Regions from separate parts of the Neobacillus sp. FW104-15D2 genome, predicted to be linked through region 4. Evidence: riboswitches for the same ligand, from Rfam matches in the RefSeq annotation. Region 4 holds a riboswitch; each other region holds the start of a gene.
The links. A riboswitch is a leader RNA that binds a small molecule or an ion and turns the genes downstream of it on or off. The one in region 4 is predicted to bind S-adenosylmethionine.
Positions count from the first base shown of each region.

Region 1: linked by a shared signal. The riboswitch ahead of AC3WR0_RS04265 (O-acetylhomoserine aminocarboxypropyltransferase/cysteine synthase family protein) and the one ahead of AC3WR0_RS16965 (LLM class flavin-dependent oxidoreductase) in region 4 are both predicted to bind S-adenosylmethionine.
Region 2: linked by a shared signal. The riboswitch ahead of metK (methionine adenosyltransferase) and the one ahead of AC3WR0_RS16965 (LLM class flavin-dependent oxidoreductase) in region 4 are both predicted to bind S-adenosylmethionine.
Region 3: linked by a shared signal. The riboswitch ahead of AC3WR0_RS05085 (BMP family protein) and the one ahead of AC3WR0_RS16965 (LLM class flavin-dependent oxidoreductase) in region 4 are both predicted to bind S-adenosylmethionine.

Region 1 covers NZ_JBYTCJ010000003.1:168,019-176,207, reverse strand. Annotated here, with positions in the region: gene AC3WR0_RS04280 (thioredoxin family protein) at 1-323, shown strand, start outside; gene AC3WR0_RS04285 (ribonuclease M5) at 1-4, shown strand, start outside; gene AC3WR0_RS04275 (MFS transporter) at 680-1,945, shown strand; gene AC3WR0_RS04270 (SCP2 sterol-binding domain-containing protein) at 2,104-2,454, shown strand; SAM riboswitch class I at 2,527-2,632, shown strand; gene AC3WR0_RS04265 (O-acetylhomoserine aminocarboxypropyltransferase/cysteine synthase family protein) at 2,702-4,018, shown strand; SAM riboswitch class I at 4,140-4,248, shown strand; gene AC3WR0_RS04260 (methionine ABC transporter ATP-binding protein) at 4,386-5,411, shown strand; gene AC3WR0_RS04255 (methionine ABC transporter permease) at 5,404-6,072, shown strand; gene metQ (methionine ABC transporter substrate-binding lipoprotein MetQ) at 6,087-6,920, shown strand; gene AC3WR0_RS04245 (carboxymuconolactone decarboxylase family protein) at 7,316-7,684, shown strand; gene AC3WR0_RS04240 (YuzK family famiily protein) at 7,854-7,994, shown strand.
Region 2 covers NZ_JBYTCJ010000002.1:311,158-319,346, forward strand. Annotated here, with positions in the region: gene AC3WR0_RS03215 (C39 family peptidase) at 1-274, shown strand, start outside; gene asnB (asparagine synthase (glutamine-hydrolyzing)) at 271-2,166, opposite strand; gene metK (methionine adenosyltransferase) at 2,579-3,781, opposite strand; SAM riboswitch class I at 3,990-4,126, opposite strand; gene AC3WR0_RS03230 (thiol-disulfide oxidoreductase DCC family protein) at 4,207-4,581, opposite strand; gene pckA (phosphoenolpyruvate carboxykinase (ATP)) at 4,854-6,437, shown strand; gene AC3WR0_RS03240 (DUF2584 domain-containing protein) at 6,747-6,989, opposite strand; gene AC3WR0_RS03245 (alpha/beta hydrolase family protein) at 7,050-7,841, opposite strand; gene AC3WR0_RS03250 (ABC transporter substrate-binding protein) at 7,974-8,189, shown strand, end outside.
Region 3 covers NZ_JBYTCJ010000004.1:107,310-115,498, forward strand. Annotated here, with positions in the region: gene AC3WR0_RS05065 (S41 family peptidase) at 1-494, shown strand, start outside; gene AC3WR0_RS05070 (PDZ domain-containing protein) at 661-1,854, shown strand; gene AC3WR0_RS05075 (hypothetical protein) at 2,077-4,428, shown strand; gene AC3WR0_RS05080 (LysM peptidoglycan-binding domain-containing protein) at 4,548-5,429, opposite strand; SAM riboswitch class I at 5,644-5,750, shown strand; gene AC3WR0_RS05085 (BMP family protein) at 5,940-6,959, shown strand; gene AC3WR0_RS05090 (ABC transporter ATP-binding protein) at 7,053-8,189, shown strand, end outside.
Region 4 covers NZ_JBYTCJ010000022.1:6,717-14,905, reverse strand. Annotated here, with positions in the region: gene AC3WR0_RS16970 (ATP-grasp domain-containing protein) at 1-350, opposite strand, end outside; gene AC3WR0_RS16965 (LLM class flavin-dependent oxidoreductase) at 372-1,424, opposite strand; SAM riboswitch class I at 1,528-1,632, opposite strand; tRNA gene AC3WR0_RS16960 (tRNA-Arg) at 1,955-2,028, shown strand; gene AC3WR0_RS16955 (hypothetical protein) at 2,268-2,468, opposite strand; gene AC3WR0_RS16950 (Fur-regulated basic protein FbpA) at 2,697-2,885, opposite strand; gene AC3WR0_RS16945 (AEC family transporter) at 3,114-4,058, opposite strand; gene AC3WR0_RS16940 (NAD-dependent malic enzyme) at 4,157-5,857, opposite strand; gene AC3WR0_RS16935 (response regulator) at 6,096-6,803, opposite strand; gene dcuS (DcuS/MalK family sensor histidine kinase) at 6,796-8,189, opposite strand, start outside.

The sequences.
Region 1 (8,189 bases), on a different contig from region 4:
TTAAAGCCGTCATGGATGAATGGTCGAAAGAACAATATACTTCATTTATGGAAAACGGCTCAACAGGACTTGTTTATTTTTATACTCCTTTATGTGGAACTTGTCAGGTAGCTTCGAAAATGCTGCTTGTAATATCTGAGTTGATGCCTGTCTTGTCAATCGGAAAGTTAAACGCAAATTATGTCCCTGACCTGGCCCGTAGCCTCTCCATAGAAAGTGTACCCTCCTTATTGTTTATAAAGGATGGCGAGGTACTAGAAAGGATATATGCCTTTCATTCGGTACCATACCTAGTGGAGAAAATTAAAAAATTAATTTATTAATAACAGTTGATACTTTAATCTGTTTCCGTGTGACGACAAAAGAGGGTTCGGAATCTTTATTCCGAACCCTCTTTTTGTAATGGATTTTACCATTCTAATTCAAGAACTCATAGGTAATACTGGCCCACCCCATGTCCAGTTGGCTATCTTTTTAAATTAGGGTGGACTGTCCGCATCGCGGAGAGCGAGTGCTTAGGAACGAAATCAACAGGCCCCCTTTACACTGTGATGATCCTTTCATCTTTTTTGTTCTATGGTTTTAAAATTTTTATGAAGAATGAAATTCCTTTATTTACATTTTGTTCCTAACCGGGTTATATTTAGGGAGGCGAAGTATTCTAAGGGGCGGATGATTTATGCATTTCTATCAAAGCTTAACAACACAATTCCGTGGATATAATCGAAACATTAAACTCAGCTTTATGGCAAATATATTAACTCAAATTGGCATGGGCGTTTTTATGGTTATTTATAATTTTTATATTAGAAAGCTGGGTATGCCTGAAACAGTTAATGGACAGATCATTTCGATGGCATCACTTGCAACAGCACTTATTCTGGTTCCTGCTGGTTTAATTAGTGACAGGTTTGGCAGAAGAAAAGTTATTTTTTACAGTATTGTGGTTTCGGGCCTTATTCTATTGTTAAGAAGTGTAATGGCTGTTCAGGATTCTTTGGTTTTCCTTGCTTTTGCGGGCGGCCTCACTATGGCTTTCTCTCAAGTTTCAGGGATTCCCTGGATGGCCGAAAATTCGAAGGCTGAAGAGAGGGTTAATTTATTTAGCCTTCATTTCGCGTTAATGACGGGTGCAAACGTAATTGGAAACCTGTTGGGAGGCTTTTTAAATGATGGTTTCTCCTTATTTTTAAATGATGTAAATAGCATCCGCTTAACCTTAATAATCGGGGCTCTTATTTTTCTCGTAGGGGCTTTTCCTGCGTCTAAGTTCCAGGAGAAGCTGCCAGTGAAGTCCGAGGGAAAAGCAGTTGAACCTGTGAGAAAGCTAAACTGGAAGAGCAATGGACTAAAAATGATTTTTCTTTTTGCAGTGTCCCAATTATTAATTGGCTTTGGAGCGGGTCTGGTTATTCCTTATTTAAATCTTTATTTTGCCGACCGTTTTTCTGCTCCTACATCTGCAATAGGCTTAATCATTTCTCTTGGCCAGGCGGCAACTGCTCTTGCTATGATCATAGGCCCTCAGGTTGTAAAAAGAGTAGGGGAGGTAAGAGCGGTTGTATTTCTTCAGCTTTCGTCTCTTCCTTTTCTCCTGCTAACCGCTTTTGCTCACCATTTATGGATTGCTGCTCTTGGCTTCCTATTTCGACAGGCACTAATGAATGCAGCGAATCCTATCCAATCCTCTCTGATGATGGAAAAGGTCGATGATTCGGTTAAGGGGCTTGGAAATTCGATCAATCAGATGGTTTTTAACCTTGGCTGGGCGCTGATGGGACCTGTTTCGATGGGAGTGGTTTCTGAATATGGGTCATACTGGGGATATGCTTATGTCTTCTGCATAACAGCAGTTCTTTATCTTATTGGGTCAACCTATTTCTTACTAGTTTTTAGGGGAATGATCCATCCGGGAAAAAAGACAGTTTCCGTCAAAGCAGTGTAAAGTAGAGAAAATCATGTCATATTTCTCGGGAAATGTTTGACAATGCCGAATGACTGTACGGCATTGTCTTTTTATATCCAAAAATAAAATAACTGTCGAAGAAATATTAAAGGAAAATGGAAAGCATCTGATGAATTAATTTTGCAGGGGTGACCAAAATGATCGAAGCGCTGCAAAAATTTATTGAGGAACTTGAGGGGAAAAAATATTTAGCAGATTTATATTGGAATAGAAGTTCCGCTCCCGTCCATTTTCAAGTAGAAAATATTAATAAAAGTTTTTCGCTTACGTCCTTAGGAGACAAGATAGTGATAAACAATCCTAAGACTGATATTTCTGAAGGAACTGTAATATATGGAAGTGAGGAATCCCTGCAGGAACTATTTACGGGCAAAGCAACTTTTAGAGATTTAATAAAAAAAGGAAAACTAAAAGTTAATGCTTCCTTTAGAAGCATGTTAAGGCTTGAATCTATCTTTTTCCTAGCAGTATCCCAAAAGGAAAAATAAAGATTGACGAGTTTTTTTAAATATTATAATATTTATTTAACTATTCAATAAATACTGACAACTACATAAATACTCTTATCAAGAGCGGCGGAGGGACTGGCCCTGCGATGCCCGGCAACCGGTTATTTAACACGGTGCTAAATCCAGCAGAGCATTTTTATGCTTTGGAAGATAAGAAGAGTGCCCTCTCTTCTTATGAAGCGGGGGTTTTGTTTTTTATGTGATGTCAACGGGAGGAGAATGGAAGATGGGTAATGAAAAAAAGGCTTATCGGTTTGAAACATTAAGTGTTCACGGAGGACTATCACCAGATCCTGTGAATGGGGCACGCGCAGTGCCAATTTACCAAAATAATGCTTACCAGTTTAAAAGTACTGATCATGCAGCAGATTTATTTGCTTTAAAGGTGCCTGGATATATTTATACCCGCATTCATAATCCGACTGTAACTGTTTTTGAAGAACGGATTGCCTTATTGGAAGGCGGAGTAGGAGGACTGGCGGTTGCAAGTGGAATGGCCGCTATTACACTGGCTATTTTAAATATTGCGCAAGCAGGAGATGAGATTGTTTCAGCTTCTACCTTATATGGCGGAACTTATAACTTATTTGCATCAACTTTGCCAAAGTACGGCATTAACGTCAAGTTTGTAAATCCTGAGGATCCGGAGAATTTCCGGGAAGCTATAACCAATAAAACAAAGGCGGTTTTTGCAGAAACTATCGGCAACCCTAGTCTTCGCGTTCTTGATATTGAAAAAGTGGCGAGCATTGCCCACGAAGCAGGAGTTCCTCTTATTGTAGATAATACTTTTGCCACTCCTTATCTTTGCAGACCAATTGAATATGGAGCCGATATTGTGGTTCATTCAGCTACTAAATGGCTGCTGGGGAATGGAACTACACTGGGCGGGGTTATTGTTGATGGAGGGAAATTCGACTGGAACTCACCAAAATTCCCTGGATTTACTGAACCTGATCCAAGCTACCATGACATTGTTTATGCTGAAGCTCTTGGGGCAGCAGCCTATATTGTGAAGGCGAGAGTGCAGCTCTTAAGGGACCTTGGACCGGCACTAAGTCCGCAAAATGCCTTTCAGTTTACTCTTGGACTGGAGACACTCCATGTACGTATGAAAGAGCATGTGGCAAACACACAAAAGGTAGTTGCCTACCTTGAAAACCATCCTGCGGTGGAGTGGGTATCCTACCCAGGACATTCCAAACATCCTGATAAAGAGCTTGCTGAAAAATATTTGCCAAAGGGAGCAGGTTCTGTAGTCGTCTTTGGAACAAAAGGAGGTCGAGAGGCAGGTGCTAAGCTCATTAACTCAATTACTCTTTGGGCTCATGTTGCCAATGTTGGAGATGCTAAGAGCTTGATCATCCATCCGGCCAGTACTACCCATCAGCAGCTTGATGCAGAGGGATTAAAAGCTTCAGGAGTTTCTGAGGATCTCATTCGATTATCAATAGGGATTGAAAATGCTGACGACTTAATTGAGGACCTTGAGACAGCTATTGAGGCAGCTACTGGTCTTATATCACGGGCTGTAAGATCCTAAAGGCATGAAATTAATGGAAGGTAGAATTTTGTCGTTTTTTCGTTGACACCCCTTCTTTTCCATGTTACGATAGCAAACGTAATTCTTTTAGCCTAATACTTAACTGAATAGATTCGATTTACTCTTATCAAGAGAGGTGGAGGGAATGTGCCCTATGAAGCCCGGCAACCGTCAATGTTTTTATTGAAATGGTGCCAATTCACACAAAGCTTTGCTTTGGGAGATGGGAGAAAGGACTTGTTTATCATGCCTTTCTGCCTGTGCAGAAAGGCATTTTTGCATTTTTCTGCTGCTTAAGCCGAATCCTATACTTAATGAATTATTATTTTTAGTGTCATAAAACATGGAAGAGAAGTAGGTGAATCAATTGATTTCGATAAAAAACGTACGAAAGATTTATTCCTCTAAACAGGGGAATGTTAACGCAGTAGATAATGTCAATGTGGAAATAAACGAAGGTGAGATTTTTGGCGTTATTGGATATAGCGGTGCAGGAAAAAGTACTTTAATCCGCATGCTGAACGGATTAGAGCTTCCAACGGAAGGTTCCGTAACTGTTGCCGGCCGGATAGTTTCAAAGATCAGAGGCAGCGAACTGCGCAAAGCCCGACAGGAAATTAGCATGATTTTTCAGCACTTCAACCTTCTTTGGTCCAGAACAGTACGTGAAAATATTTCATTCCCGCTGGAAATTGCAGGTGTCGCAGGGCAGGAACGTGCTAAAAGGGTTGATGAACTCATAAAGCTTGTAGGCCTTGAAGGCCGTGAGGATAGCTATCCATCACAGCTTAGTGGTGGCCAAAAACAAAGGGTTGGTATTGCCAGAGCACTTGCGAATAACCCTAAGGTTCTTCTTTGTGACGAAGCAACCTCTGCACTTGACCCGCAAACAACTGATTCTATACTTGAATTGCTTGTGGATATTAATAAAAGACTCGGGTTAACAATTGTTCTTATTACCCATGAAATGCATGTTATTCGTAAGATTTGCCATAGAGTTGCAGTAATGGAGAGCGGCCGTATTGTTGAAATGGGCTCAGTTCTTGAAGTGTTTAAGAACCCACAGCAGCCTATTACGAAACGCTTTGTTCAACAGGTCACAGAACCTGAGGAAACTAAAGAAACGGTTGAACACTTACTGGAACAATACCATTCAGGTGAAATTGTTCAATTAACATTTGTTGGGGAATCAGCTGAAAAGCCTGTTATTACAAGTCTAATCCGCCACTTTGATGTTACTGTTAATATACTTCAAGGCAAAATTTCACAAACACAAAGTGGGTCATATGGTACACTCTTTATTCATCTTGATGGGTCAAAGGATGAAATAGCAAAAGCCATTGAATTCATCGGGACACAGCAGGTGGGAGTGGAGGTGATCAGAAATGGATAAGCCGTATTTTCAGGATATAGATTGGCCGGGCATGTGGGCCGCAACGACAGAAACTTTGTACATGACAGCTATTTCAGTAGTAGCGACATTTATTCTCGGAATGCTTCTCGGGTTATTATTATTTCTGACAGGGAAAGATAATCTTTGGGAGAACAAGGCTGTTAACACTATAATTAGTGCTTTTGTGAATATTTTCAGGTCCATTCCTTTCATTATATTAATAGTCCTTTTAATACCATTTACCACGATTCTAGTTGGAAGCATGATTGGGGAAAATGCTGCATTGCCGGCTTTGATCGTAGGTGCAGCACCATTCTATGCAAGGATGGTAGAGATCGGCTTAAGAGAAATCGATAAAGGTGTAATTGAAGCAGCTAAATCAATGGGTGCATCAACATCAACTATTATTTTTAAAGTATTACTTCCGGAATCCATGCCTGCACTCGTATCCGGTATCACAGTTACGGCGATTGCCCTTGTTGGATACACAGCAATGGCTGGCGTTATTGGTGCAGGTGGCCTGGGGAATCTTGCTTTCCTAGAAGGATATCAGCGTAACCAAAATGATGTTACACTGATTGCGACAATCATTATCTTAATAATTGTATTTATTATTCAGTTTTTAGGTGACATCATCACTTCAAAAATAGATAAAAGATAAAGGAGACAGAAAAAATGAAAAAATGGTTAAATGTTCTTTTAGCATTATCCTTGGCACTTGTTCTTGCCGCATGCGGAACTTCAGGGGATAAAAAAGAAGGCAGTAAAGATGGCAATAAAAAATTAGTAGTTGGAGCTTCAAACGTGCCCCATGCAGTAATTCTTGAAAAAGCTAAACCAATCCTTGCTAAAAAAGGAATCGATTTAGAAATCAAAAAGTTCCAGGACTATGTACTTCCAAACAAAGCATTACAATCAAAAGAACTTGACGCGAACTACTTCCAGCACATTCCTTATTTAAAAGCTCAAATCAAAGAAAACAATTATGATTTTGTTTCTGCAGGCGGAATTCATATCGAGCCAATCGGTGTTTATTCTAAAAAGTATAAGAAGCTTGATGATCTGCCAAAAGGTGCCCATTTAATCATGAGCAACTCTGTAGCTGACCATGGCCGTTTGCTTTCATTACTTGAAGCACAAGGATTAATTAAGCTTAAAGAAGGCATTGATAAAACTACTGCAACTGTTAAAGATGTGGTTGAAAACCCTAAAGATCTTAAATTTGATACAAAGTATGAAGCTTCACTTCTTCCTAAAATTTACAACAACGGCGAGGGAGACGCGGTTCTTATCAACTCTAACTACGCTATTGATGCAGGATTAAATCCTTTAAAAGATTCCATTGCTATTGAAGACAAAAACTCTCCTTATGTGAATATCATTGCAGTTCGCAAAGGTGATGAAAACAAAAAAGAAATTAAAGAACTTGTTAACGTTCTTCACTCAAAAGAAATTCAGGACTTCATCCTTAAAGAATACAAAGGGGCAGTTGTTCCTGTATCAGAATAATAAAGTTGAAAAGCAGGCATCCCATGCCTGCTTTTTTATTAAGAAATTATAAAGTTTAAATTGTCTAGTTCCAGCGCCCAGCGAGTTTTCATCTCTGTAAAGCTTCCTTGAGTATTTTGCATCAAGTATGACCTTTAGGTTGATACTTGGTGCAGCTAGTTTCCATCCCGCCCTCCCTGCGATAAGTCAGAGGAATTTTCTGCACTATAGCATAATCGGAGCTGCAAATGTTCAGCTCGTTGCAAAGTGCTGGCAGTACTTTTGGAAAGGCAATATTCAAGATGGCTCCTCTTATCAGCTGCTTCGCAGAACGAGCGCTTTTCGCTTTTCAGGGAATAGTACTATCTAAAATTTTGCATACTAATTTTGATAAACTTAAAGTAGGAGTGTGTGAAATGGAACATTTTGAGCCTAGAAACTCAACAGAAGAAGCATTATATGAATACAAAGCAGGACTTGGAACCTTTACACAAAAAATGCCTGAGCTGGCAAGACACTATAATGCTTTTACAGAAGAATGCTTTAAAGAAGGAACACTTTCTAAAAAAGAAAAACAGCTAATTGCCCTTGGTATAAGTCTGTATTCCCAGGATGAATACTGTATTATTTATCATGTAAAGGGCTGTTTAGATGAAGGAGCATCCGAGGAAGAAGTCCTTGAAGCAGTTGGTGTAACGGCAGCCTTTGGCGGCGGAGCAGCAATGAGCCAGGCTGTGACACTTGTCCAAGAGGCCATGAGTGACTTTAATCAGTTAAAACAATAATGTTAGAATATCTTCCCTATGCCAAAAGTTGGCAGCACTTTCTTCCCTATTTGCGTTTTTATTCAATCTCTTAGGGTAATGAAATAAAGACCATACTTTTAATAACAGAAGGGAAGCGTTTAAAATTAGTCGTCTTAATCTCAATTACACAGCTGAAATGGAAAAGGCAATGCATACTGCTCATGGAATCGGATATGAGGTGTATTGCCGACAGCAGGATGTCAGAATGGAAGTTGAGCAAAAAAGGGAAAAAGACTATTTGAAAAGTCAGCGGATTGTTGCTGATTTAGACAGAAAAGTTCATCTTTAATGATTAATATATAATAATGAAGAAATACGGAAGCCAGTGAACCCTCACTGGCTTTCTTTATTACATAAGGGCTTGAGACTCGTGGATTCTACTTGGATGCCATGAAGGACAAAGGGATTCGCCATTATAAAAAGATGTACTTCATCTCTCTAAATACATTTGTGTCGGATATCCTTATAAGGTTCACCCTATGGA
Region 2 (8,189 bases), on a different contig from region 4:
GTCTGATAATCGCCCTGTTTGGGTAGTAGTTAATACTTCTTATCAGAAGCTTAACGAAAGTCTGTTTCAAACATGGAATACCCCTACTGGTCCTGTAAAAATAACATATAAAGAGCATGCAGTTCTTTTAACTGGGTACGACCGTGAATACGTCTATTTTAATGACCCGCTGACAGGTGTTAAAAATAAAAAAGCACCCATTTCGGATTTCGAAGAATCCTGGGTGCAAATGGGGAGGCAGGCTATAACCTACCTTCCAATTAGTAAATATTAATGCTGATAAGATTTTTCAGCTGAGAAATCATTTTCAAAAGAATAAACCTTTTCTACATAAACCTGATGCCAAACCATGAACATCAGTACTGTCCAGATTTTACGGCTGTTATCAGCTTTACCCTGGCAATGGTCTTCCAGCAGTCTTAAGACATAAGCTTTATTGAACAAATGATCCGTGTTGCTTTCGCGGATTATTTTTTTTGCCCATTCGTTCATTTCATTTTTCAGCCAATGGCGGATTGGAACAGGGAAACCGAGCTTTTTGCGGCTAAGCACGTGGTCTGGAACGATTCCTTCTGCTGCTTTACGTAATATATATTTTGTAGTGCCATTTGCCGTTTTAAGGCTGGTTGGAATTTTGGAGGCTGTTTCAAAAATGACCTTATCCAAAAATGGAACACGAAGCTCAAGTGAATGAGCCATAGTCATTTTATCAGCCTTTAACAGAATATCCCCGCGCATCCATGTATGGATATCAATATACTGCATCCGATCAACCGGATCATATCCACGGCTTTCCTGATATAGTGGTTTGGTGATATCTGTATAATCAAGACCACTGCGATAAACACTCAATAACTCGCGTTTTTCTTCTTCTGTAAACATTTTAGCGTTTCCGATATATCTTTCCTCCATCGGAGTTACGCCGCGTTCAATAAAGCTTTTGCCTTTAGTGCCTTCAGGCATCATTCGGGCAATTCCTTTAAGAAGTCCTTTTCCAACACGTGGAATTTTATTAAATACCTCAAGAGATTGCGGTTCACGGTAAATATTATAGCCGCCAAACAACTCATCTGCGCCCTCACCAGACAAAACAACCGTAACATGTTTGCGAGCTTCCCGTGCAACAAAATAAAGTGGCACACATGCAGGGTCTGCAAGTGGATCGTCCATATGCCACATGATTTTAGGAATTTCATTCATATATTCCTGCGGAGTAATAACATAACTGATGTTTTCAACACCAAGTTTATCCGCTGTTTCTTTCGCTACATCAATTTCACTGAAACCATTGTGTTCAAAACCAACAGAGAAGGTTTTGATAGATGGATGGAATTCTTTAGCGATTGAAGCAATGATAGATGAGTCAATACCTCCGGAAAGGAAAGAACCAACAGGAACATCGCTTCGCATATGCATTTTTACAGAATCGAATAAAACATCTTTGATTTCTTTTATAAAATCAGGCTCTGATTTTTGCACTGGGCTAAACTGAGCTTTCCAATAGCGTTTGATGTCCATTGGCGAGCCAATTTTCTTAGTAAAATAATGCCCCGGCTCCAATTTGTGAATGCCTGCAGACATTGTTTCAGGCTCTGGTACAAATTGATACGTTAAGTAATGCTGAAGAGAGTCATAATTCAAAACATCGTTTTCAAGAGCAAGCAAAATGCTCTTTTTCTCTGAAGCGAAAAATGAACGTTCGCCATCTTCAAAGTAAAAGAATGGTTTTATACCAAACGGATCTCTTGCGCCATATAAGCTTTGTTCTTGTTTATCCCAGATGACAAACGAGAACATCCCGCGTAGTTTTTCAACCGCTTTTTCTTTCAAATGGCTATACAGGGCAATAATAACTTCTGTATCAGAATTGGTGGCAAAGGTTAGTCCTTCCTTGAGAAGTTCTTCACGAAGTTCTACATAGTTGTAAACCTCACCATTAAAAATAATCCAATAGCGTTCGTTTTCATATGTTAGCGGCTGATGTCCGCTTTCGATGTCGATAATACTTAAACGCCTAAAGCCGAACTGGATATGTTCATCATAGTAAAATCCATCATCATCCGGTCCCCGGTGCGTAATTATATCATTCATATTTTTAAATTGCTGTTTCTGTTCGTCACGATAAACTTGGGCTTTGTCGTGTACACAACCAATGAAGCCACACATTATGTACGTCACCTACTCCATTTCTAAACTAATTCAATTTCTATGCTTCTAGAAATTGCACTATCTAATACTACCATTAATAAAAGAAAAATTGCACTCTGAACATAAAAGGAAAAATTTTCTTCACCGTGATAATACTTTTTCACATTATAAAGAAACATTAAATCCCTTTCTACTATATGTCAGTTTAGAAAAACTTGGCATTCGGGAAGTCTTTTTTGGGGAAACCCTATTTTTCTTAACGTACTCAAAACCGCACCTCTCAAAAGCAAAGCTTTTTACCTGGGCGACGCAAGCTGACGAAGCATTCTTGTCCATGCTTCAGAATTTATGAATATAAGTTCTGATGATTAGTTAAATAAAAACGGGAGTTACATTTTAATGTAACTCCCTGTTTTTTCAATAGCTTAAATTATCTTCCCTCAGATTGCTGTTTTAAAGCATCTGCCTTGTCAGTGCGCTCCCATGGAAGATCAACGTCGCTGCGTCCAAAATGCCCATAAGCAGCTGTCTGCTTATAGATTGGGCGGCGTAGGTCTAGCATGTTGATAATTCCTGCTGGACGAAGGTCAAAGTTTTTCTCAACCAGTTCAACTAATACCTCTTCACTTACAGTACCGGTTCCGAAGGTATCAACTGAGATGGAAACAGGTCTTGCAACACCAATAGCATATGCAAGCTGCACTTCTACCTTGTCAGCAAGACCAGCTGCTACGATGTTTTTCGCAACATAACGGGCTGCATAAGCTGCTGAACGGTCAACTTTTGTAGGATCCTTACCAGAAAATGCACCGCCTCCATGACGAGCATAACCACCGTAAGTATCAACGATAATCTTACGGCCTGTAAGACCTGCATCACCCTGTGGTCCGCCGATTACGAAACGGCCAGTTGGGTTAATAAAGTATTTTGTGTTTTCGTCAATCAGTTCACTCGGAACAACAGGATTAATAACATGTTCCTTTAGATTGCGCTGGATTTGTTCAAGCGCGATTTCAGGGTGGTGCTGCGTAGAAATAACGATTGTGTCAATTCTGACAGGCTTATCGTTTTCATCATACTCTACAGTCACCTGTGTTTTGCCATCAGGACGAAGGTAAGGAAGGATTTCTTCTTTACGCACTTCTGTCAGGCGTCGTGCCAATTTGTGTGCCAATGAAATTGGCAGCGGCATTAATTCTTTTGTTTCGTTACATGCAAAACCGAACATTAAGCCCTGGTCACCAGCGCCGATTGCTTCGATTTCTTCGTCGGACATTTTGCCTTCACGAGCTTCCAGCGCCTGGTCAACACCCATTGCGATGTCGGCAGACTGCTCATCAATGGAAGTTAACACTGCACATGTTTCGGAGTCAAAGCCGTATTTGGCACGATTATAACCTATGTTCTTAATGGTTTCGCGCACAATTTTAGGAATGTCTACATAAGTGGAAGTAGTAATTTCTCCTGCCACAAGCACAAGACCTGTAGTTACGGAAGTTTCCGCAGCTACCCTTGCGTTTGCATCCTTTGCTAAAATAGCATCTAAAATAGAATCAGAAATTTGGTCACAGATTTTATCTGGATGACCTTCAGTTACTGATTCAGAAGTGAACAAACGACGTTTTGCTGACAACTGAATTCCTCCTATAAATGGGATATATCGAGGTTTATTAAGGTTACAGGAATACTTCTTGAACCTCTGACAGTGATACGGTACTCATTCCCTTAGTAGTATGAAATAAACAAAGGATTTTTATGAGAATCTGTTTTGATAAAAGGCAAAATAAAAAACCTTCCTAGTTTGAGGAAAGGTTTAAAAGCAGAATGTTCCGCGCCTTTCACTCTTATCGTTCAAGGTCAAAGCCTTGCGTCAGATTAGCACCTTCGCTATGTAAAAAAGCCAAATGAAGGCTTTCATCTTGTATAGCAGGTTGCTGGGTTTCATAGGGCCTGTCCCTCCACCAGCTCGGGATAAGAGAGTATCCGTTCAATGAACAATCATAACGTTGATGTCGCAGAGTGTCAATATTTTTCTCTTGATTTTTCTAAGCCTAAAAATCAGATTGAACAGCTGCCATCCTTACACTTTTTCCCAAAGAATTTATAGCGATTTTTGGCCGTCCACCGATAAGCCGGGGCACCTACTTTATCCATAAAGGGGACGTAAAGAATGATACCAGGTAAAAAAGTAAGCGGAAAATGGATAAGTAATTTTCTGAATGCATAAAACCCCTTTAAAACCCTTCCTGATGGCAGCAGTAAATGCATTTCCTTTCTGAGGTCAGCACCTTTGAATTGTTTTTCTCCGCCTTGCTTTTCATATTCCTGCAGGGATGTCCATTGTACTTTATTGAGCCAGTCAAGCTTTTCGAACCATTTTTTAGTTTCCTGGCATAAGGAACATTTTGCATCATATAAAGGAATCATTTTCATAAAAAAGGCCCCTCCTTTTTTTGCAGTCCAACTTGTGAATATTTTAACAAACTTTTCGTTTATTTGGATATTTCTTTGCCGGGAAAGAATATAGTAAAATAATCATAATTCATATAAATTTGCTTAATGTTTTGATATTAGTATAGATTAATTGAGTAAATGTGTTATACTATTTGGGAGATATTTAAAAATTATAAAAATAGGACCAAGATGTATTTACCCTTTTAAAATTCATTTAGTCCATAAAACCGGTAAAGGAAGGTATTCATTGTATGAATTCTGTTCACATTCCCTATCAATTAGCTCAATTGCTGGCCGAAAATCATATTCAAATCCAGTTATCTGTACCACAACTTGTTGAAAAAGTATTAAACAGAAATGAAGGACTGCTGACTTCCACAGGCGCTGTCTGTGTTTCTACCGGTAAGTACACCGGACGTTCTCCGAAAGATAAATATATTGTAGAGGAAGCCTCAGTAAAAGATAAAATTGACTGGGAATCGAACCAGGCTATTTCGGAGGAAACCTTTTCTAAATTATATAATAAAGTTCTTACTTTTTTAAAAGAAAAGGATGAGGTATTCGTATTCAAAGGCTTTGCTGGTGCAGATAAGAAATCTCAGCTCCCTATTCAGGTTATAAATGAGTATGCTTGGCATAATCTGTTTGTTCATCAGTTATTTATCCGTCCAAATGAAGAGGATTTGCTTGAACACCACCCAGAGTTTACTGTTATTTCAGCCCCTAACTTCAAGGCTGACCCTGCCGTAGACGGCACGAGCTCTGAAACCTTCATTATTATTTCTTTTGAAAAGAAAACGGTTTTGATTGGCGGAACAGAATATGCGGGCGAAATGAAAAAGTCCATATTTTCGGTTATGAATTATCTTTTGCCAGAAAACAATATTCTTTCTATGCACTGTTCCTCCAACGTTGGCATTGAAGGTGATGTAGCCCTGTTCTTCGGGCTTTCGGGTACAGGAAAAACCACCCTTTCTGCAGATCCCAACCGCCGCCTGATCGGGGATGATGAGCATGGCTGGTCCCCTAACGGAGTGTTCAATATTGAAGGCGGATGCTATGCAAAATGTATCAATCTTACACGTGAAAAAGAGCCTCAAATTTTTGATGCCATCCGTTTTGGTGCTGTTCTTGAAAATGTAGTTGTAAACAGCGAATCCCGGGCAGCGGATTATGATGACGGAACTCATACAGAAAATACACGTGCAGCCTATCCTATTCAAGCAATTGATAACATTGTTGATCCAAGCATAGCAGGCCATCCTAATACTATAGTATTTTTAACGGCAGATGCATTTGGAGTGCTTCCTCCAATTGCAAAATTAACAAAGGAACAAGCGATGTACCATTTCCTGAGTGGCTATACTTCTAAGCTTGCTGGAACTGAGCGCGGAATTACTTCACCGCAGGCAACCTTTTCAACCTGCTTCGGTGCTCCATTCCTACCGCTGCCTGCAACCAAGTATGCTGAAATGCTGGGCGAGAAAATTCTGGAGCATAATTCTAATGTATTTTTGGTCAATACTGGCTGGACTGGCGGAGAATATGGAACTGGCAGCAGGATGAAGCTATCTTACACCAGAGCAATGGTTCAAGCCGCCCTTGAAGGTGAGCTTAATAATGTTGAAACAGTGAAGGATGATATCTTCGGTCTCCATGTTCCATTACATGTTGCAGGTGTGCCAGATGAGGTCCTGCAGCCTCAAAAAACATGGTCTGATAAGAACTCTTATGAATTAAAAGCAAAGGAATTGGCTGAAAAATTCCGTGAAAACTTTAAAAAGTTCTCCAACGTTGCGGAGGAAATCGCTGAAAAAGGCGGTCCGGCAATATAATCAAAACGAAAACACCCCATTCGGAAAAAAATCGGATGGGGTGTTTTTGTTTATGTCCCTTACTTCAATTAATGAAAAATGAGAAGATCGGACTGCTTTAAGGCGGAAATTCTCCATCTGCCGCTCCTTTTCAAACAGCAGGTCACCTTTATACATTCATTACAAGAGCTATACGATTCGTTGTTGACTTATCTTAGAGAGAATTGGAAGGGAGAATTAGCCATGTATCTGGATTATTAAAATAACTTTGAAAACGTTAAATTACTTTTAGCTTAAAACAAAGAAAAAAGCAGGAAAAATAGCTCCTGCTTAATTCGTTGAGTTTAATGATACCAATTGATAGGTAACAACTGTGGTATTTCCCTGCCATTCAACCCTTTGGATAATCCCCGTACCGCTTGTATCACTTTCAATCGTCTTTTTAACTTCAATCGGAATATTAATTGGGTAAAGCCTATAGCCTTCTTTTTCAAGAGAGAATAGGTTTTCTTCGAGTCTTTTCTCCCTTCCCTTTGTTACAATCATCGTATTCATTTCAAAAGGCATTCCCATTTATAATCGCTCCCCGCTTTATAATTACTCGTTTGCCGGTAAGTGTAGGTTAATTTTATTTTAGCATTTTTGTGCTTGCGATTTCATCCACAATGTAAGGTCACGAACAACTTTTCTATTCACAGCAGGCGGAAAGTAATGCGTAAACTCCTCAAAGTACCAGCTTTCAACCCTTTTTTCTAATTCCTTAAGCCTCTTTTCCAGCCTGTAAGAATGTTCGGCCGAAACATTCAAGTCTTTTGCACCGTGGATAATCAAAACCGGAGGTTCAAGCCTGTCCAGTTCATAAAGGGGTGTGCGGTTTTTATAACGTTCAGGATATTTTACTGGCGTCCCGCCGATGACCCTCTTCATCATTCTTCGTAAATCTTCCCTTTCAAAATAGGTGAGTTCCATATCACTGACCCCTCCCCAGGTTACAACGGAAGATGCCTCTGGAAACGCAATCCCTGTCATCAAGGCCATAACGCCTCCCCGGGAAAATCCAAAGATATGAATGCTTTCTATTCCTGGCCAATCTTTCAGCAATATGAAAGAAGAGAAGGCATCTTCCCTGTCATCACCTGCAAAGTCCTCGTTGCCTTCTCCGCCCTGGTTTCCTCGATAAAAGGGAGCAAAAACGGTAAATCCTTCAGAAGCGAATTGAGCAATACGGGATGGCCTTACCTTTCCTACACCTTTAATTCCTCCTCTTAGATAAAGAAAGCCCTCCCTGCTTCCCCCTTTTGGTTCAGCGAGCATTCCTTTTACCTTAAGGCCGTTGGAATAGTATGTAATAATCCTAAGATTAATTTGAGGGTTAGGAGAAGGAAAACGATAGCTTTCTATTATGGACCCATTCTTCTTATCCAAATAACCGCCTCCCTGGTGGTGTTTTTTATAAAACTTAATGTGCATAGGCATTCACACATTTTTATCTATTTCATACGATATTCTAGGCAAAAAATGGAGCCCAGATTTATCTGTATAAAGGAGGTACAAAGCATGAAGAAATGGCTAAAATTCAGTTTTTCCCTTTTAATGATTAGTATTCTTATTTTCACTTTGGCAGCATGCAGCGATAGTAAGAAAGAAGTAATGAAGCTTGAAAAGGTAAGAGTTGCAGAAGTTACTCGTTCCATATTTTATGCACCAGAGTACGTTGCTCTTGAGAAAGGTTTTTTCAAGAATGAGGGCCTTGATGTAAAGTTAACCACCACA
Region 3 (8,189 bases), on a different contig from region 4:
GTGCCCTAAAGGAAGCGGAGCACTATCCGCTTGTAGGGGAAAAGACCTTTGGTAAAGGCACAGTACAGCAGGCAGTCCCTATGGGTGACGGCAGCAATATTAAATTAACATTATTTAAATGGCTCACACCGGACGGAAACTGGATTCATAAAAAGGGAATTGAACCAACAGTAAAGGTCCAACAGCCGAAAATTTTCGATACTCACCCTCTTCAGGTAGATAAAAAGCTAGAACAGGATATGAATAACGAACAGGTTAAAAACGCCCAGCAAATTTTAAAGGGACTTGGTTTTGCACCAGGCCGTACCGATGGCTACTTTAGCGTGGAAACAGAAAAAGCAGTCAAAGCGTTCCAGCAGGAAAATGGTCTCAAGCCTACCGGAGAGATAGGTCCGAAAACTGCCATAAAGCTTGAAGATGAGGTCCGTATTGAGCTCAAGAAAGAAAAGAATGACCTTCAGTTGAAGACAGCATTGAAGCTTGTATCCAAATAGAAAATAATAGTTTCAGAAAAGGCAGGGACTTTTCCTGCTTTTTCTTTTTGTTTTCTGTAACAATCAATAGGTTTTATGGAAGCATTTTGATAGAATAAGATAAAGTGAAGTAGCCGGCAAAAGTGCCCGCTATTTTAAAAATTGAACTTAGAGGTTGGTGGCGGGATTGCTGCAGGATTGGCTTGTAGAAATAGTAAAAGGGACAGGCAGAATGTTTCTGCATCCCGTTTTGTATTATTTAATTGTTTTGGCTGGAATACTGGGAGTTTTGAGGGTGAAACGGGAACGGAAAAACTTTCATGTTCGGGCGTTTGATGCGTTTTTTGAATTGAGACAACTTTTTCCTCTTGGAATATTAATAGGATTGGTGTTATCAGTTATAGTTTTGGCAGCAGGAATTACCGTGCCATTTGCAGCAATTTTACTGATTGCCGTATTTACACTTCTTTTAAATCTAACAGCTAGTCTAAGGTTAATGGCTCCTGCTTATGCAGTAGGTGCAGCATTTTTTGCATTAATAATTATCTCTGAAAATAAATGGAGTGTTCCACTTTTTACGAAGTCTTTCGCTGAGGCGGACAAGCTTATTTATCCTTCTGTGGCCATTATATTGGCCCTGTTATTAATAGCTGAAGGTATTCTTATTTTTAAAAATGGAAGCAATGGAACTTCACCTAAGCTAATAACTAGTAAGAGAGGACAGCGTGTCGGTGTTCATGAGGTTAAACGTCTCTGGATCCTTCCCCTGTTCATGCTAATCCCAGGGAATATCCTTCATCTGCCTTTTGAGTGGTGGCCTGTTTTCTCTCTTGGGGAACATAGATTTTCCCTTCTTTTAGTGCCTTTTGCCATTGGCTATAATCAGCAAATCCAAGGACTGCTTCCGAAAGAAGCCGTACAAACGCAAGGTAAGAGAGTAATAGGTTTGGGTGTGCTGGCACTGCTTATTTCCATTGCAGGGTATTGGTATCCTGTTTTATCAATCGTGGCAGCTGCTGTTGCTGTTATAGGAAGAGAATTGCTTGCATTAATTCAAAGGGTTAAAGATGAAAATCTGCCTTTCTATTTTTCCAAAAAGAATCATGGCCTGATGATTTTGGGGATCATCCCAAACAGCCCAGCACATAAAATGGCGCTTCAGGTTGGAGAACTAGTTACTAAAGTTAACGGAGTAAATGTTCGTGATGAACAAAGCTTTTACGAAGCCCTTCAAAAAAACCGTGCTCACTGCAAGCTTGAAGTAATTGATACAAACGGACAAATTCGTTTTGTGCAAAGGGCATTGTATGAGGGTGATCATTACGAATTGGGAATCCTTTTTGTTCAAGAAGAAAGAAAGCAGCTTGAGAAGGTTCAATAATTTAGTAAGCAGTGATACATATGTATTGCTGCTTTTTTATTTTCTATCATGGAAAAAAGCTCAGGTTAAAGTCAAGGGGAATATTGTAGAAGGAAATAATATTTTTGGTAAAAAGTTAAAAGGGTGTTAATAAATGTAAATTGAATATAATTAGTTGGGGAAAATAATAGTCTTCTAGAAGAAGGCTATTATTTTTTACTATTATGAGACGGGGGAAAAAGGATGAGGAAAAAAGTAGTGAACGTGCTTTTATTAGTCATCATGTTCATGAGCGTTGCGTTAGGCAATGTTCATGCAGCAGCAAGTAAAGACATATCAGCGAAAGGAGTAAAGGGTACCATCAAAGAGAAGTCTGCGCCAATAAAAAACAGCTTAGTCATGATAAGTGAGCAGGGAAGCTCAAAAAGGATTCCTATCATGACGGATGGCAGCGGTTCCTTTAGGAAGAATTTAAAGGATGGTACATATACTGTTAAAGGTGTAAAAGGTAAAAACACCGGCTGGTATGGTACGAATAAAAATTTTGTTGTAAAAGAAGGTAAGATCAAAGGGTTAAAAGAAGGCGTGATCACCCTTTCCAAAAAGGAACAGGCGAAGAAGCCTACAGCTGAAGCAAGTAATTTTAATGGTGTATTAAAGGAAGGCACCAGTGGTTTAAAAGCAGATTTAATTATTTCAAAATATAGTGAAGAAGAGGAAGAAATTTATACTATATCTTCAAAAGGCAATGGAAGTTTTTCTGCTTCCCTTCCGGATGGAAATTACTATCTTTTTGGGATTCAGTCGGATAATGGATTTTATCGGTATGATTTAGGGTTCACAGTGGAAGCTGGAAAAGTCTTAGTGGAAGGCGAGCAGCAAACAAGTCTTTCCATTAACATTCCTGTCAATTCTATTAAAGGAAAGGTTGGAGATACCTCCAAGCCATTAGTGGGAGCCAATATTGTTTTAGAAAGGCTTCTCTCAGAAAATGATTATGACACCGAGTTCATTCAGTACGTCGTATCCAACAACCAAGGAGAATTTTCTTTAAGAACGCTGCCTGACGGGAGGTATAACATTGGTATTGACCACCAAACCTATTCGGCATGGCCAGCTACAACCTTTGAAGTACGAGAAGGCAAGATCTACATTAAGGGAGTAAAGGTCTCTTCAATCCAAATAAAGGTTCCGGATATAAACGTCAAGGGTACTCTTTCAGATGGGAAGAAACCAATTGCGAATGCGTATATAAATATTGAGGGAAATACTTCCGATGGAAGTGGAATTTGGATAGGCATTCCTGTTGATACTAAAGGTGGATTCCAATATAGATTTCAAGATGGCTATTATGCTGTCACTTTTGTTGATGAACAATATCGAGGTACGCCGGTAAATCTTCCTTTTGAAGTTCATAATGGAAAACTTTTTCAGAATGGGCAAGTGGTATCAGCATTAAATATTAAGCTGCCACCTGTTACTCTTAGCGGAAAATTGATGGACTCAGGGAATTCGTTTCAGGGTTCAGTCTATATTGAAAAATCCTTAGAGGATGGAAATGCTGAAGGGTATTATGCTCAAACTGATGAGACCGGGGTTTACTCCTTACGTTTAACAGACGGAAGCTATAATGTTAGGGGTGCCTATTTATTTGAGGAAGACCAGGACGTCGCGATCTCGGCCACTTTTGATATTATCAACGGGAAATTGTTTGTTGGTGGAAAAGAGCAGCCCCTATTGAAGCTTCAGATTCCGCCTGTTAGTTTACATGCTTTAGTTAAAGATGGAGACGCAAATGTAACGGGTGGCTATATTACTGTTAGCACTCCTGACCAAAGTTTTTATACCTGGAAGAGTATTAATAGTGACGGCACCTTTACTATGCGCCTGGGTGATGGGGATTATATAGTAAATGACGTTCAGCTTGAGGATGGAACCGTTGGCTATATAAATCAATCATTCTCCATTATTGATGGGAAAACGTATGTTAATAGCGAATTGCAAAGTGTACTTGGAATCTCAGTTCCTCCGATTACATTAACAGGAATACTAGCAGAATCCGGAAATCCTGTAATGGGTGATGTTTATATTTCGGAAATGAATGATGCTGATAATCCTATTTGGATGTGGAGCCAGGCAAATGAGGAAGGCCGATTCCAATTCCGTTTGCCAGATGGGGATTACAAAGTGAATGAAGTTTATCTTTATGATGGGACCGATTTTAGTCCAGGTACTGAATTTAGTATGAAATCTGGTCAATTATTTATAAATGGTGTTCAGACGGAACAGCTTGATATACAGGTGCCCGCTGTATCCGTATCTGGTACAGTCCTTAATGGTGAACAACTGGTAGCAGATGGCAACGTAGTTTTCGCTACACTTGATGGAGAATTTATAGGCTCCAGTTGGTTACAAAATGGGTTTTATCAAGGACGTCTACCGGATGGGCAGTACAAAATTGCTTTTGTCCAGGAATTTAAAAATGACGCTGTGTATAATTTTGATAAAGAATTTACCATTGAAGGCGGTAAGCTTTTTGTAGGCGGTGAGGAAGTTAGTACCCTGGACCTTAACCTGCAGGATGGCTGGCAATAGAAAATAAAGAAAAGGGCATGGAATTTTCCAGGCCCTTTTTGGTGTACATATATAAAATGAAGTCTATAACAAAGCTGCCGAATGGTTCTGTATGTTTAAACGATTAGTACCGGCCGTTTTTAATAGTTTACTTTTTTCAGTTTAAGCACTTGTCCAGGATAAATCCGGTCACTTTTCAAGTTGTTAAGTTTTTTCAGTTCAGCAACGGATAACTTTACCTTTTTGCCAATGCTGTAAAGTGTATCGCCTTTCTTAACAGTAAAAGCAGCAGAAGGAGCTGGAGTGTTAACAGGCGCTGAAGGCAGTTTGATTATCTGTCCCACTCTTATGAAATCGCTCTTAAGATTGTTTAACTTTTTCAAGGTGCTGACAGTGGTTTTATTTCTTTTGGAAATGCTGTAAAGTGTGTCGCCTTTTATCACTGTATATGTTTTCCCCTGGATCGGTGGTACTTCTGATTCTGCACTTTGGTCAAGGAGATAGAGCATGTCTTTGCCAAAAGTAACTTTATACTTGGCTTTATAGGATGCAGCGGCCTTCTTAAAAAGGGAATCCTGTGTATCCACGTAGCTGGTCATATTTTGATAAGCTTTTTTATAATCTGCCTCAGAAAGATCCCCATTTTCATAATCGACTGTGTCCACTTCAAAGTTATACATTTCTACTAAACTATTATAAATATATTCATCCATCAGCTGAATTTCGGAGTTATAGCCTTTGATAGGGGTGTCTGTATCTAATACCTTTTCAAAGTAGGTAAGGTAATGGTCATAAATATCCATGGCTTCTTTTTCAGTTTTTGCTTTGTCCAATTTATTTGAGTAGTTTTCCAGAGTCCGTAAAATGCCGGCATAATAAGTTGAAAGCGTATTTAATTGTGTTTGATAATTCGTTGTCTGGGCGGCGGAAACGTGTGACATCAAAGGCGCAGATAATACTCCGCCTGAGAAAATTAAGGAAGTAGCAAGAACGGATGCAGCTAAGGATTTTTTCGTGATCACGTAAAGTCCCCTTGTCATTTTATTATTTGGTATTTTTCTTCCATTTTCATATTAACATGGTAGGATAGGTCGAAAAATAGGACTTTAATACTTATAGTTGGTGTTTCCAAAAAATGACAAACTAAAGTTATTATATAAATATAAAAATAACTCTTGCAATATTATAATAATTCGATAAAATGAGAATAACGTTTTAAAAGTGAATATAGTAATAACCTTATCCAGAGAGGCAGAGGGACTGGCCCTATGATGCCCGGCAACCGCTATTTTTAATAGAATGGTGCCAATTCCAGCAGAACTTTACGTTCTGATAGATGAGGGAGAGAATATAAAATATAACTCTTCCTTTCCAGGAGGAGTTTTTTATTTGGTTTTTAACCTAAAACACGAACATTATATATATTTATTTTTATAAAAGTTCATGTTTAGGTTGAATTTCAGTCATTTTTCTAGTAAGTTAGCTATATAACATTTAAAAACACGAAAACAGCATAGGGGGAAATACACAAGATGAAGAAGTTTTATATTTTATTTGCTATTATTGCCCTTTTATTAGCGGGCTGCCAATCCGGTTCTTCAGAAAAGGGTGGAAACAAGACAGAGGATTCAAATAAGAAGAAAAAGATAGCTCTTGTTCTTCCTGAAAAAATTGGTGTTAATCCTTTCTTCCAGCAGATGGATGAGGGAGCTAAGAAGGCTGCTAAAGAAGCAGGGGCAGACCTAAAAACGATTGAATCAACAGACCATGCGGCTATTGAAGATAATCTGCGCGTTGCCGTTTCTGAAGGCTATGATTTGATTATCACTTCATCATTTGAATCAGAAGATGCTCTTAAAAAAGTAGCAGCTGAAAATCCTGATAAGAAGTTTGCCATTATTGATACAGTTGTAGATCTTCCAAATGTTCGAAGTGTAACCTTTAAGGAACAGGAAGCAGCTTACCTGCTGGGTGCAGCAGCTGGCTTGTCCACTAAGACAAACAAGGTCGGAATGGTTGCAGCACAGGATATCCCAATGATGAAAAAATGGACGGTTTCTTTTGAAAATGGCCTCAAGGAAACGAATCCAAATGCACAATTCCTATTAAACTATGTTGGCAGCTTTACGGATCCTGCCAAAGCAAAAGAGTTAGCCCTTCTTCAGGCATCCAAAGGAGCAGACTTTATTGCGGGTGCATCAGCTGTTGGTGACTTAGGTGTATTTGAAGCAGCGAAAGAAAAAGGGTTCTATACTGCTGGCCAGGACGTAGATAGAACAGTTATTGACCCAGCTCATGTTGTCCTTTCCCAATTAAAAGGGACAGATACAGCAGCGTATCAAACCGTTAAAGATTTCACTGAAGGCAAGTATAAGGCTGGGGAAGTTTCTTACGGCTTAAAAGAGGATGGCGTTGGCTTAACATATGTTACAAGAGACAGCAAAACTCCTTTAAATCCGTTTGTAGGACAAGCAGCCATTGATAAAGTAAAAGCTATTGCTGAAGATATTAAGTCAGGCAAGAAAGAAGTTAAAAACCCGCTTGCAAAATAAGATAAATGGTACTGTGAACCGGCTGCCTTAGCAGTCGGTTCGCATGTGTTATAGGGATTCATTACCTACATTTTCCACAAAAGGAGGGACATTATGACAGCACGTCTGGAAATGAAGAATATGACAAAGAAATACGGTGATTTTTTTGCCAATGAAGATGTTTCCCTGACAGTAAATAGGGGAGAGGTACATGCCATTGTTGGGGAAAACGGTGCGGGCAAGACAACATTAATGCGCATGCTTTATGGCATGGAAAAGCCTACTTCCGGTGAAATGCTGCTGGAAGGAAAGCCACTGGATTTGAATGGTCCAAATGACGCTATTAAACATGGAATCGGAATGGTCCATCAGCATTTTATGTTGTTCCCTGACTTTACTGCCGCGGAAAATATTGTAATTGGGCGTGAACCTGGCAAACTGGGATTTTTTAAAAGGAAAGAAGCTGAAGATTCTGTCGGTTCTCTTTCGGAACAATATAAAATCAGTGTTCGGCCTTCTGTTAAAGCGGCAAAATGCTCTGTCGGCGAACAACAGCGGATTGAAATCTTAAAGGTCCTTTATCAGGGAGCGGAGATTATTATTCTTGATGAACCGACTGCCGTTCTTACTCCTTTGGAGGTTACAGAGCTTTTAAAAACTGTCAGATACCTCGCTGACCAGGGGAAAAGCGTTATTTTAATTACCCATAAGCTGAGAGAGGTAATGGAGGCTGCTGATCACATAACCGTCCTGCGAAATGGAAAGATGACCGGAACCTTTGCCAAAAAAGAGACCAACATCGATCAACTGGCACAGCGAATGGTGGGAAGGGAGCTTCGTGAGCTTACCTCCCGGGTTAAACTGAACGGAGCACCGCTTCTTGAAGTGAAAGATGTAACGGTAAAAGAAAAAGAGGAAAAGCCGTTACTAAATGATGTTTCTTTTACTGTTAATCATGGTGAAATTGTTGGCATAGCTGGAGTATCGGGAAATGGCCAGTCTGAATTACTGCAGGTTATTTCAGGCCTTCGCAGAACAGAACAAGGTTCGGTTTTACTGGGTGGAAAAGAAGTTACTAACCAATCGGTAAAAGCCATCCGGGATAAAGGATTATCCCATATACCGGAGGACCGTTACTTGTGGGGAGCCGCTAAAGACGCTACGGTTGATGAAGTAGCATTAATGGGCTTTTACAATCAGCCGGAATATAAAAAGCTATCATTTTTGAAAAAGAAATCTTTTGGCCGTTTG
Region 4 (8,189 bases):
ACAGCAGCAACCGTTTTAGGAGTCCGTACTCCATATTTATTTAACTCCAGATACTGAAGTACCTTGCTTACCTCTAATTGGAGAGCACGAGTACCATTTAAAACCTTCCGTCCGTGTGCTTCCAGCCATGCCAGTACTTGAGCAGTATATTCAGCCGCAAAACGATGATCCCTTGTGTGGGAAGAGGCACTCATTCGGCTGTAAAAGATTCCTTCTGGAGGTTCTGCAGAAAGATCAAGAGTTCCCTGGTCTAGATGCCATTCCTCATATGGAACCTCAAGCTCCTCAAGCCTCCTGGTAAGATGATCTGTCCATTCACTATTTTCATGTATAACATATACCTTTTTCAAAGTATTTCCCCCTTTGAGTTCTTAGTGTGAAACAACCCTGTTTCTGCGTTCCTCAACCAACGGCATTACATCTCTTGCAAAACGTTCCATTTCTTCTAATTGCGGAGAGAACTGGAGAAGGAGCAAATCTAATCCCGCTTCTTCGTACTGGATAATACGGTCAGCAATTTGGTCTGGTGTTCCTACCAGATTTGGTCTTAGCCCACGGTTTGACACGGAGTAGTCCTGAAGCTGGATCTTTTGTTCAAGCTGTGATTTGCTTGTAAAATCTTTAAAGCCAGCGTAACCACTTGTGTCTTTTACGGTCGTAATTTTTTCAAGTTCCTGTAGTGCCTCTTCCTCCGTATCGCGGCAAATCACATATGCAGCCATTCCAAAAGAAGAAAGTGGAGCATTCTCAGTTTCAGAACGGCGGTCCTTCATTTCCGCAACTTTTCTTTGAATCTCTTCTACTGTACCGCCATGCATAACATAAGCATCACATTTTTCAACGATGGTTTGCTTGCCTTTCTCACTTTCCCCTCCAGCATATAGAATGGGATTTGGACGCTGAACTGGCTTTGGCGAAAGCTTTGCATTCTGGATATTGTAAAATTGTCCTTGATATGTAAAGGTGTCTTCTGTCCACATTCCTTTAAGTACATCAATAAATTCCTTTGTACGATCATATCTTTCGTCATGCTCGGTAAAAATCCCGTTATACTGCCGAGCCTCTTCCGCCCACCAGGCAGATACTACGTTCAGAGTAAAGCGGCCTTTACTAATTTGATCGATATTTGCTGCCATTTTTGCGGTTACGGCAGGATTATGAAAACCCGGGCGCACTGCTGCCATGATCTCGATTTTCTCTGTAACAGCTGCAAGACCAGCTGCTGTTGACCAGGCTTCCAATGAATCATGTTCAGGACCTTTTATATCATTTAAATTCAATTCAGCAACAAGAGTGGTTGAATATCCCCACTTTTCTGCTGATTGAACGACTTTTTTTGCATAGTCAAATGTGGGCGGCATATTCTCATCATCAACATTGCGAAGCCATCCGCCAAAAATAGGAAGCCAAAATCCGAACTTCATTTCTCATCTCTCCTCTAACTCATTCTCAAGTTTTCCAAGTGCTAAACTAGGTAAAGAAAAATAAAAAAAACTCTCCGGACAAGAAGAGAGTTCGTTAACTCTCTTCCTATCTCTCAAACAAACCTGTTTGATGGATTTGGCACAGTATTCCGCAGAACCTGTTGCCGAGGCTTCAAAGGGCCAGTCCCTCCACCTCTCTTGATAAGAAGAAATCGTTTATTGAGTTTAAGAGTTTTAATCATTTAAAGAGATAATAATTGAATTATAAGAATATGTCAATTATTAAATATTTTAATATAGTTTACATAATATTATTATTGTTTTTTATATTATGGCTTTACAGCTTTATTAAATATTAGGCCCTGTTAGACTTGCTTGTGGATTTCCTGCAACTTGTGTTCGCTTTCCGCTCCAAACAACAATGAACTTTAACACAGCCAAAATTTGAAACAAAGTTATTGACTTTTCGAGTACGAGAAGTATAATTAGAAATGCGCCTAATAAGCAGTAAGTTAATTAGTTTATACCATGTCTCAGTAGCTCAGTAGGATAGAGCAACAGTTTCCTAAACTGTAGGTCGGAGGTTCGAATCCTCTCTGGGACACTTAAAAACCCTTGATATTTCAAGGGTTTTTATTATTATATACATTCAAAATCAAAATTGCTGAAAAAATGAACTGATATCAAATATAATTATCATTATGGATAATGATTTCGTTGACTTTCCAATAAGAAAAAATGTCCATTATTAAAAGCCCTCTCAAAGAGAGGTGATTTTTCACAGTATTAATTGGGACAATCGATGTAAATTCAAATGCAGCAGTAGCCGTAGGAGAAAATTAACTAACTTGTTGGTTCTCTCACAGGAAGACCAATAACGGAGTCGGTCTTTCGATTCGCATCTTTGCCATTTGCCAATACAGCAAAATATACGGGCATCATCAAAAATGACGTGCAAGTTGGTAACATGATTGATTCGGAGATTATTCCAGGTGTACAGGACCAGACAGTGTAATCATGAAATACCTTTTTTAAGGGATTCATAAAAAAATGCCCCCTCTCTATTAATTTAAATACTAACGCTAAAAAAGACGAATTTTATAATCCGTCTTTTTTATTTGACCTTTAATCCAAGTCCCTATTAAACTCGACTGTTGAATTTTGCTTAAGGTAATGGCTTTACGTAGACAATTTGGGAGACTCCTCGCTGCGCAGCCCGGGCTCTCCTGCGCATCATTTCTGACTTGAGTCTCCTTAAATATTCAAAACAAATTATCTAACTAATAATTGAGTTCTTTTATTTTTAGGTGCCGTTTCCTGCATATAGATATTTTTTAATTCGCTTATTGTCATGTAATTCAATTCTTTATCATTAGGGTGGTAAATGCCGGTTTTGACCAGTTTTTCAATATAAAATTGTCTCACCTGCTGTAGCCCTCTTTCTAATAAAATGGCCATCATTATTACCTCCCTAAAATTTGTTGGAAACGCTTTCTCTATGTATATATTAATCTAAATTCAATCCTTTTTCACCGCCCGTTTGTGACGATTGTGTAACACTTCACATATTTAAATGTCAGCAGAAAATACCTGTTCAAAAAGATAAAATAGAAAAAAGTGGCATTAAACATTGTTAACTTTTTCACAAACAACCCTCTGAAAAACCCTCCTCTTAGGAGGGATTCCATATTATACTAGCCAAGAAATATATATTGGCAAGGAAATTAATGATAAGATCGTGCTGATAACAAACGAAGATGCGGTTTCGGTTGTTAATGAATTAAATCTTGTAGAAATCATAGCTGCTACAGCTGATCCTGGGAATGCTACCAGGAGGATAGCTTTAATAGTATCTTTATGATCCAAACCAATCAGGTTGGTAATTAAAATCATAAATAAAGGAATGGCAACAACCTTTAATACAGAGATACCAACCGCAACCTTTTGAAAGCTTATTTTTCTAATACCTACTGTCACACCTACAGCGAATAAAGCAACGCCTGATGTTACAGAACCAATCTGCTCAAATGAAGTCTTTAGGATTTCAGGCGAGTGGAATCCACAGAGTGTTAATACTACGGCAAATAAAGGAATACATGCAAGTGGTTCACTTAGACCATGTAAGATAATACCTAGTTTATTTGCTCTACCGCCTTCTGCTTTTGTAGTTGTTTGTCCAATGGTACCCACAATTGTAGCAATTGGATCTAATAATGCATTAACAACAATACCAGTTATAGCGACAGGTATTGCAATTTCCTGTGCCCCGAATAAGCTTCCTAAAACTGAAATTCCCATAAAGGCAAACGCAGGTTGTGTTGAATTTAATGAGAACATCGATGCCTTTGTTAAATCATATTTAAACGCCAAACGAGCAACGAACAACAAAATCACATAAAAACCGATAATGCCAAGTGTCATCGTAATAAAGAATGACCACTGGTCAATTAAGGTTTGTTTTGAAGTAGTGGTAATTCCAATAAATAAATGTGCAGGAAGAGCAAATTTTGTAACCAATGTATTAAGCCCCTTAGAGGACTCTGGATTAAATATTTTAAAATAACCACCCAAATAACCAACTATGATGGTAAAAAAGATAGGTATTAATGTTAAAAAGATATTTCCAACTGACATGACAACTACACTTCACTTTCCCCAAAAATGTTCGTATTTTTAGAAGGAGGAGGAAAGCCACCAAGGGGGCAGCCCTGCTCCCTCCTTACTGGTCACAGCTATTTATTAATACGGGTAACTGCTTTATACTCTGGTTTCCACATTGCCTCATTTACAGCTATTTCGATATCCGTGATTTTTGCTTTGGCTATGCCTTCAGAAATAGCCGCTTTAATGACCTCAATAGCTACTGCCTTTGATACTTCTTGTAATTGGCTGATTGATGGCAAGAGTGAGGCCCCTTCTCTGCTGCTGTCTGACATTTTGGCAACGGCATTCGCTGATGCAGCAAGCATACCTTTTGATACAACATCAGCTTTTGCTAGGATTGCCCCAAGTCCAAGGCCCGGAAAAACAAACGCGTTGTTTGATTGTCCAATTTCATAAGAAACCCCATTATATTGAACATTATCAAACGGACTGCCAGTCGCAATTAACGCTTTTCCTTCGGTCCATTTAATGATGTTTTCTGGCACTGCTTCTGCTAAATGAGTTGGGTTTGACATCGGCATAATGATTGGCCGCTCAACATGTTTAGCCATTTCCTTAATAATCTCCTCTGAAAAGGCACCAGATTGTCCTGATGTACCGATAAGGATGGTAGGTTTTACTCTTTTAACCACTTCAAGCAAAGAAATAATTCCCGTTTCACATCTTTCCCAGCTATTCACTTCTTCTGCTTTACGTGTATATGGCTGTTGGAACGTGAAGATACCTTCGATGTCATCTGTTAACAAACCGCGATAATCGACAGCCCAGAAATGATCATAAGCTTCTTGTTTCGTCATTCCATCCAAAATCATCGTTTCAACCATTTGGTCTGCATTTCCTATTCCTGCCGCACCTGGTCCGAATACGACAATACGCTGATCTTTTAATGACTGTTCTGTCACCTGAAGAGCAGACATGATGGCTGCGAGTGTAACAGCACCTGTTCCTTGGATATCATCATTGAAAGTAAGGATTTTATTGCCATATTTCTCGATAATATTGCGGGCGTTAACATTTCCAAGGTCTTCCCAATGAAGCAATACTTTAGGGAAAAATGTCTTTGCCGTATTGATAAATAAATCAATAAAATCATCATAACGCTGACCCCGAACACGGCTAAATTTATTTCCAATATATAAAGGATCATTAATTAATTTTTCGTTATCAGTACCAACGTCTAGCACTACAGGCAATACGCGGCTAGGATCAATACCTGCTGCTGCAGTATAAACAGCCAATTTACCAATGGCGATATTAATTCCGCCAACTCCCTGGTCACCAATTCCTAAGATGCTTTCAGAGTCAGTGACTACAATTAAATCAATATCATCACGTCCCAGGTTTTTAAAAGCGTCTTCGACACCCTCTGGGCTATCAATAGATAAATACATGCCGCCCGGCCGGTGATATTCGTGTGAGTAACGCTGAATCGCTTCCCCCACTGTTGGTGTATAAATAATAGGCAGCATTTCGCTTATGTGGTCTTTCAACAAGCGGTAGAAAAGCACCACGTTTCTGTCATGCAGATCATATAGATAACCGTTTTTACGAAGGTTGGTTGATTGTGCAAGATATTGTTCATAGGCTCTCTTTACCTGTTCCTCGAGATTTAGTACTTGAACCGGCAATAGACCACTTAATCCTAGCTCTTCTCTTTCTTTCTTTGTAAAAGCAACCCCTTTATTGACATAAGGATTGGCAAGAAGATCTCTTCCTTTTAAGGGGGTAATAAGTATATTTTTGGTTTTTTGTTTTAAAGAAACAGACATGAAACTTCCTTCTTTCTAAAATTGTATATGAAGGCATTCAGGATAAATTTTTATCTTGCTGTTTAACAAGGTTTATCCATAAATATAAATAATTGAAACTAGGCCTAGGATGATATTAAGATGTACGTACCTCTTGTTTTCACTTTTCTATATTAGACACTTTTTGTTCAAATCTCTACATTATTTAATTTATTTAACCAGTTATGAGATTAAAAAAAGTAAGCAGCCTATTGGCTGCTTACAAGTACTCTTGTATTAAATGAATATTTTTTTCTGCGATTCTGTGTTCTGAAAAAGGTCTTCCAACCGGTCCGTAATGTACTTTTACATTCAAGACCCCAATATCCGTCATAAATTTTAGATATTTCCGAACTGATACACGGGATATTCCCGATTTCAAAACAATATCATCAGTTGAAAATGCTTCAGCCTTCATCTTTAAAACTGTATCCCAAATAATTCTCAGTGTTTCCACCGAGACACCTTTCGGAAGCTTTCCCGGCCTATGCTTTTCTTCTTTATGCACTATGAGCTGATCTAATTCTTTCTGGTTAAATCGGGGGCGTTCTTTGATTGCTGCTAAATTTTCACGGTAAGCAGTCAACGCTGCATGAAAACGTTCAAATTCAAACGGCTTAATCAGGTAATCTACCGCGCCAAGTCTTAATGCTTTTTGAATTCTATTGCTATCAGATGCCGCTGAAATAACCATAACATCAATGGGTAAATCCTGCCCCCGGATATAAGAAAGAAGTTCAAGGCCATTTTTACCTGGCATGAAAATGTCTAATAAAACCATGTGAACTTTTTCTCTCTCTAATGTTTCCATAGCCTCTTCCACTGTCCCGCATACTGCAGCAAGTGTAAAACCTTCTATTTGTTCAAGATAGCGCTTATTAAATTCTGCTACCATAGGATCATCTTCTACTATCATGATTCTAATCATCAGGAAACTCCTTTGCTTTATAGGGGATATATACCACAAATTTGGTCCCTCGCCCCACTTCTGAAGAGTATTCAAGCTCTCCCCCTAATTTGGCAACACTGCCTTTTAATAAATGCAGGCCAAATCCTCGATTCTCTCCCTTGGTTGAAAACCCTTTTTGAAAAATATGATCAAGCTGTCTTTCAGCTATTCCTTTCCCTGTATCCCGAACCTCAATGGTTAAAACCTCATCTAAATATTCAAAGACAAGCTCTATCCGTTTCTCCTGCATTTTTTCCACTGCTTCCACAGCATTATCAATTAAGTTCCCAATTATCGTAATCAGTTCGTGTATGATTTCGGGGGATTCCGGCTGAGGCACCGGATATGCTGCCTTGACGGTCAGTTTCGCACTTGCTTCCCGGGCAAAACTTTGCTTTCCAATTAAAAATCCTGCCAGGACAGGCTCCTGTACCGACTTGGTAATCGCATTAATTTCATTTTCACTTTGCCCCACTAGTTCACTAATATATTGATCGATTTTATCAAAATAACGCAAATGAACCATCCCAAGTATAACTTGTAACTTATTCATGAATTCATGAGACTGTGCCCTTAAGGCATCAGAATATAAACGAACTCCCGTTAACTGCATTGCGAGCTGCTGGAATTCTGTCTTGTCCCGAAAAGTTGCAACAGCTCCGACAACTTTTTCATTGACGACAACCGGCACCCTGTTTACTACCAGGCTGATTCCCTGTAAATCCAGTTCTTCGTCTAATATGGCTTTGCCAGTATGAAGGACCTTTCCTAGCTTAGATGACGGAAGCACTGTATCCGCCTTTTTCCCGAATGGTTTTTCATTGATACCAGCCTTTTTTAATGCTTGAATTCCGGCTTTATTCACTAAAGTTATCTGTGAATCCTGATCAACAGCTATTATTCCTTCCCGGACAGATTCCAATATGGCACTTCGTTCTTCCAGTACCTTTGCAATAGCAAAAGGTTCGAGCCCGAATAATATTTTCTTAATATACCGAGCCAAAAAGACTGCACCTATGATACCTGCTAAAATGCCAAAAAAAGTTCCAATATAAATATTATTTCGGCTCTGCTTTACTGCCGCCTCCACAGTATGAAGAGAAACTCCTACAGCTACAGCACCAATTTGAGCACCGTTCTTATCGTATACCGGCGTGAAGGACCGCAAAGATCTGCCAAGTGTCCCTTTTGAAATGGAGATATGCTCTTTCCCTTTCAGCACCTGTCCTTCATCCCCCCCGACAAATCTCTTGCCAATTTTGTCTGGATCCGGATGGGATAATCGAATTCCATGGTTATCCATCACAACAATAAACTCCACACCTGTTGCTTTTCTGATTTCATTAACATAGTTCTGAACCAATT